Candidatus Scalindua japonica: one gene and its partner. The protein of the gene in region 1 interacts with the protein of each later gene in a pairwise test. Links are inferred from orthologs where the notes say so. Each region holds a gene or a part of one and is shown on either strand. Other genes may lie near its edges.

The links.
Region 2: the proteins of ruvA (region 1) and ruvC interact in binary tests that used the Escherichia coli proteins (3 or more experiments, as listed by UniProt). The link is inferred for Candidatus Scalindua japonica from one-to-one orthologs.

Annotation. Positions count from the first base shown.
Region 1 is NZ_BAOS01000004.1:298,214-301,431, reverse strand. Bases 71-2,950 are described here. They hold ruvA (Holliday junction branch migration protein RuvA), read right to left. Parts: upstream 1,865-2,950; coding sequence 1,277-1,864; downstream 71-1,276. Other genes in these bases: SCALIN_RS03585 (DNA-directed RNA polymerase subunit alpha C-terminal domain-containing protein), read right to left, coding at 2,049-2,950; ruvB (Holliday junction branch migration DNA helicase RuvB), read right to left, coding at 207-1,226; SCALIN_RS03600 (epoxyqueuosine reductase QueH), read right to left, coding at 71-203. Also shown: more of SCALIN_RS03600, read right to left, coding at 1-70; more of SCALIN_RS03585, read right to left, coding at 2,951-3,218. UniProt on the Escherichia coli protein: The RuvA-RuvB-RuvC complex processes Holliday junction (HJ) DNA during genetic recombination and DNA repair.
Region 2 is NZ_BAOS01000003.1:151,729-155,050, forward strand. What follows is about bases 208-3,191. They hold ruvC (crossover junction endodeoxyribonuclease RuvC), read left to right. Parts: upstream 208-1,451; coding sequence 1,452-1,931; downstream 1,932-3,191. Other genes in these bases: SCALIN_RS02090 (SO_0444 family Cu/Zn efflux transporter), read left to right, coding at 366-1,451; argB (acetylglutamate kinase), read left to right, coding at 2,026-3,027. Also shown: SCALIN_RS02085 (ZIP family metal transporter), read left to right, coding at 1-167; SCALIN_RS02105 (aspartate aminotransferase family protein), read left to right, coding at 3,199-3,322.

The DNA of each region.
Region 1 (3,218 bases):
CCATACTCTTCACAATAGTCTATCTCTATAGGGTCACTTTCCTGAAAAATGTGCACCGCTTTGAGCCTCTTCCTGAATTCCAATAATGGATGAATATTGGGATTATAAAAATAACCGTGAACATTGATTCCCTCGCTCCTTAATTCATCGAGAGGCGCGCAGAGACAACCTGCACAGCAAATATGTAGCAAAAGATTGGTCATTAGTTAAAAAAGGGTCCTTTGTTCTCCGGCTATGGTTTTATGTCCCATATACTCATAAGCTCGCTGTGTTACTATTCTACCTCGTGGTGTTTTGCTTAAATAGCCTTTCTGGATTAAAAAAGGTTCATAAACTTCTTCTATTGTATCTTCCTGTTCATTTACGGAAACTGCTATTGTTTTTAATCCAACCGGTCCTCCACCGTGCTGTATAATAGCGCTCAGTATTTTCCTGTCTAAGTCACCAAAGCCATCTTTATCTACACCCAACATGTCAAAGCCCAGTTTTGTAATACTTTCAGTAATTACATTGCTGCCTTCCACCTGCGCGACATCTCTGATTCGTCTTATAAACCTGTTTACAATTCTTGGAGTTCCTCTGGAGCTTTTTGCAATCATTTCTGCGCCTTTATCATTAATTTCTATTTTCAGCTTTTTCGCTGATTTAAAGGCAATCTCTTTCAGCTCTTCCCATGGATAGAAATCAAGTCTTTCCAGTACACCGAACCTGGCACGAAAAGATGGTGTTAAAAGCCCTTCACGTGTAGTTGCCCCAACAAGTGTAAAACGCGGAAGGGTGATCTTTACTGATCTCGCGCTCGGGCCCTGATCTATTAAAATATCTATGGAATAATCCTCCATCGCCGAATAAAGATACTCTTCTGTAGTTTTGTTTAACCTGTGGATTTCATCAATAAATAAGATATCTCCCAGTTGTAAGTTAGTTAAAATACCGGCTAAATCACCTGGTTTATCAAGGACCGGCCCTGATGTCGATTTGAGATCAACGTCTATTTCACTAGCAATAATTTGTGAAAGAGTTGTCTTTCCCAAACCTTGTGATCCTGAAAATAGAATATGGTCGAGAACATCTCCCCTTTTTTTAGATGCCTGAATATAAACGTGCAGGCTTTTCTTAATTGATTCCTGACCAATGAAATCACTGAACTTTTTTGGTCGTAGCTCAATATCAAGGTTTTCGTCATCAGCAACATTTTCGCCGGAAAGGACATTATTGTCAGACATATTTAATACACCATGATATCTTGTTAGTTAGGACTATAACCAGTTATAAATCACACACGACTTAGAGCTTCTTTTATAAGCGCTTCAACCCCAACGGTAACGTCCAGGTTGTCTGAGGCCTTGTTCACTGCCTTTTCTGCTTCAGATTTTGCGTAACCAAGTGAAACCATAGCCATGACAGCATCTGAAATAATTGCCATTTTCTCTGTATCTTTAGAAGATTTTATATCAGGAGAAACACATTTTATCGTTTCCTTCAATTCTAATATTATTCTCTCAGCGGTTTTTTTGCCTATCCCCTTAATACGTTGTAATGACTTTGGATCATTACTTACAACATACTTCTCAAATTGAGTAATCGAGCTACTCGACAGTATTGTAAGTGCCATGTTTGGGCCTACTCCATTCACTGAAAGAAGTAAATTAAACAAGTCTCTCTCCTCTAATGAAACAAAACCATATATTTTTAATTCGTCATCTCTGATAGAGAGTTTTGTGTATAATTTCGCACTCTCACTATTAGATATTTTCTCAAAGGTCGATAACGGTATGTGTATTTTGTATCCAATACCATTAGTTTCGATTATCGCAGTTGTAGGCGCCTTGTGTACTAAATTACCTTTAATAAAGTCAAACATTTATTTAATACCTAAACTGAGAACATTTTACCTGCTGTTTTATACTTACTGGAAAAAGTGGAAAATTTATGAATTTAATCAAAATAGTGGGTGAGATAACTGACGATGTTTATTACATGTTTATGAGATTTGTCAAACAGGTAATATAGTTTTAAATAACATCAATAAATTAGCTAATGTTTTGTCAGTTATGAAGTTGTAATCCAAGCTTATCAAGTTGGTTATTTATTTCATCAACATATGCTTGCGTAAAACTATCTTGTTCTAAAAGTTCTGTTTCTGTTTTTGCTACCAAATCGCTTATTGTCTCGATACCCATTTCTTCAATGGTTTTCCTGCAATCATCGGAAAGTTCTATTTCCGCTATTGATTTTAGTAAATTGTTATCATGTATACCTGTTTCTACATCGGTATCAATAAATATTTCAGATTCAACAGCTTGCCCAAGACGTAAACCTTTCTGGTTAAGTATATTTTTAATTTCCGTTAAGGAAGTTTCTCCAAAATTTTTATACGATAAGAGCTCGTACTCAGTAACTTTTGTTAAATCTGCAAGTGTTATTATATTCATGCGTTCCAGGCAGTTTTTGCTTCTGACAGAGAGTTCAAAATCAGAAATTGGAATATTTAATACTTCGGTTTCCTGGTCTTGTTTCTTGACCTTATCATCGTCATAACGCATGTTTAAACCGGCTTCCGCGTCCTTGAGAAAAAGTCTTGCAGTCTGATGGTTTGGATATGATTGCAAAACTGCGTAATAGCAGGAAACAGCTTTTTCATAATCGTCATTGTCTTCATACATCAGGCCAAGGTTAATCATGGCATTGGTGTATAATGGGGCATTCTCAACACACTTTTTGTAGTACTCAAGCGCCTTTTCATCATCTCCGTTCAGGTCATAATAATATGCAAGCCGAAACAACGAGTTAGGGTGTTCCGGATTAATTTCGAGCGCTCGATTGTAGTGTGTTAATGCTTCCTCATACTCTCCAAGGTTATCAAGACAGTGTGCCCACTGGTAGTGAAGACCCGCTTCATCATCATGCCCCTTAGATAATTTCTGTATTAATTTTATTGCACCTTGATTGTCACCTGAAAGTCTTTGTGTTTCCGCTATATCTACTTGTATTTCAAACTCATCTTCGTTTGCCTGCTTTGAACGTCCGAAGAAATCCAACGCTTTTTCGTACTCTTCAAGCTCCTGATAACATTTTCCAAGAAAATAACATGCAACCTTATTAGACTGTAATGTATTAAGAACTTCAAAGGCCTCATCTTGCTTTCCGGATATCCATAAACATATACCTAAGATTAAATTATTTTTTTTTGTTTCAGGAGTGAGATTTTCTGAGCT
Region 2 (3,322 bases), on another replicon or contig:
AGAGTGTTCTTGCCTGGGCGATTGGGATATCTTCAGGGACTTTTTTATATATTGCCAGCAGCGATCTTCTGCCATTCGTCCACCAGCATCATCCCAGAAAATTTTATAATTTGTATAGCCTGGCATTAGGTGTGTCACTGATGTGGATAGGGAAATATTTCCTTTAGACCCTGATTTCACGGATGAACACGAATTAATTTTGATGTAATACGTGTAATTGTCGAAACCGGTTGGTGTGTCGGCAGATTTCAGGTAACATTGCTGACTATGCTTGCAAGGCTGTTAATAGAATCAACACGCTTCAGCGAACAGGCAATCCTATTTTGACCAGGCATTGGTAACTATCGATTGAGGTTACGAAAAAAATGGAGCTAATTAAATTGTTTTTGTACGGTATTTGGGATATTTTCTTACTCCTGGCGCCATTGATGTTAATAGGCTTGCTGATTGCGGGGATACTTCATGTTTTAATTCCAAGACGATTGATTCAGCGTCTCATGGGTGGTAAAGGATTTATAAGTGTCATTACATCAGCGGCTCTGGGCATTCCACTTCCGATTTGCAGTTGTGGTGTTGTTCCTATCGCCGTAGAGTTGAACCGTAAAGGGGCCAGTAAACCATCAACAATGTCGTTTCTGATAACCACCCCTGAATCAGGGAGTGATTCAATTCTGATAACATGGGGGTTATTAGGTCCTTTTATGGCAATTGCCCGGCCAATCGCAAGCCTCTTTTCCGCCTTACTGGCAGGTATTTTTGCAATTTGCCTGCTCAGGGATAATGACGAGAATGATAGGGGAAAACAAGAAGATGCTGGAAAGGATACAGGCTGCAATGATAATTGCCAGATTGATAATGAATTGAATGATGTGGGAATATCATATTTTATTAAACGGATATGGAGTTATGCATTTAAAGAGATGGCGGATGAGATTGTTTTTTCACTGTTAGTTGGGCTTTTGCTGGCAGGTTTGATTATAGTAGCTTTTCCAGATAACCTTGCTATATATGGTCTGGGAAAAGGTATAATACCAATGTTGGTTATGCTGGCGGCAAGTGTTCCTCTGTACATGTGCGCGTCTGCCAGCACTCCTATTGCAGCTGCTCTTATAGTAAAAGGTATAAGCCCTGGAGCTGCCATGGTTTTTCTTTTAGCAGGTCCTGCGACTAATGCGGCTACAGTTATTATGCTGACCAGACAATTTGGGGGTAAATTCGTTCGGATTTATCTTGTATGCATTGTAACAGGGGCTCTGATATCCGGTTATGTTTTCGACTATATATTAGCCCTTTCAGGGGTAGACATTGTACCAACTATCAGCCTGGGCAGCCATTCCGTCATTGGTGTTTTCCAGTGGGTGTCTGCATTACTGCTTATTGCTCTTATGGTCTGGCGTTTTTGGAATGGCGCTGCCAGAACTGGTCTAAAAGATTTCAGGATTTCAGGATAAATGCGTGTATTAGGGATAGATCCGGGTACCTTGGTGACCGGTTTTGGGATTGTTGATGATATGAGAGGAAAGTTAACTTCGGTGGACTATGGTACTATTGAGGGAAGACGAAAGGACACTTTTCCAGACAGGCTTAAAATAATGTTCGATGGACTAAGTAAAGCCATTGAGGATTACAAACCGGAACATATTGCATTGGAGAGTGCGTTTTATGGAAAAAGTGTTAAAGCTGCTATTAAAATCGGTGAAGCCAGGGGTGTTGCAATTTTGTGCGCAGCAGCAGCGGGCATTCCTTTGTTTGAGTATGCTCCTACTGAGGTGAAGAGGGCGGTTGTTGGTACAGGTAATGCCCAGAAGGTGCAGGTAGGTAAAATGGTGAAACTCCTTTTGTCTTTAACCGAGTTGCCTGCCAGGTATGACGCGACGGATGCGCTGGCAATAGCCATATGCCATTGCCATAGAATGAAATTGCCGATTTAGTCTTGACAGAGATGTACTAAAAGTTATAATTCGAAGTTTGGATATTTTTTTGAGATTGTTGTAATTTGTTGTAAATTAAGCTATTAAGGGAAATATGTATCGGGCTGTAGCAGAAAATAAAGTAATTAACGGTGAAACCCATAGCCTTTTGTATGAGGATGATTTGTCCTCTGATTTTGGCTTCAAAACATCTACGATTAGAGACACGAAAGGTACTTCGATGGAAGAAGCAATTCGCAAATCCAGAGTCCTGATAGAGGCACTACCTTATATACAGTCTTTTAAAGATAAGATTGTAGTTGTAAAATTTGGCGGTAGTGCAATGGTAAACAAGGATACGTTTCAAAGTGTCCTTCAGGATATGGTTTTTATGAAGTCTATAGGCATGAAACCGATAATAGTACACGGCGGCGGTCCATTCATAAGTAGTGAAATGATAAAAAGAGGTAAAAAACCTCTTTTTATAAATGGATACCGTGTTACTGATAAAGAGACATTGGAAATTGCTATTGATGTGCTTACCAATCAGATAGGTAAATTAATAATAAATCATATAGATGAAATGGGAGCAAAAGGTGTATGTGTATGGAAAGAAAATAAAAGCCCGATCAAAGCCAGAAAGTTTGTCTATAATGATGATAAGTCAGAGACTGAAAATCTTGGTTATGTTGGCGAACTTACAGAGATAGAATGTGAGAGCTTTATTGAATTATGTGAAGGCGATCAAATACCAATAGTGCCTCCAATTGCCAAAGGTGCTAATGGGGAAGATTATAATGTAAATGCGGATATTGTGGCATCATTTGTAGCCGGTTCTTTAAAGGCTGAAAAACTGGTTTTTATTTCCAATACTCATGGGATTTCAACTGACCCGTCAAATCCGGAGTCGTTCACGTCTACATTACATGAAGATGAAGTGAATGAATTGATAAAGAGTGGAGTAATAAGTGGTGGAATGCTCCCGAAAGCTAATGCCTGTATTTCTGCCATGAGGGATGGCGTGAGTAAAGCACACATTATTGACGGCCATATACCCCATTCACTATTACTTGAAATTTTTACTGACAAAGGTGTTGGAACGCAGATTATTGTTTAACATACACAAATGCATTACCATGTGAAAATTTATGGTAGTGTATTTTCGGGTATTTTTAAGAGTTGGTCTTTTTTGATATTCACCCACTTCAGAAAGAGTGTACAATTATTAAGGCATTCCATTTTTCTATTTCCTCTCATCGAAGGAGATCTACATAAAGGAATCTAAATTATGAATAAAAGTGAAATACTGGCAAACTATGATAATTACGTAATTCCAAATTACTCTCGACATCCTTTTGTAATCGCAAGGGGTGATGGGGTGCATCTTTGGGATACTGACGGTAAGCGATACC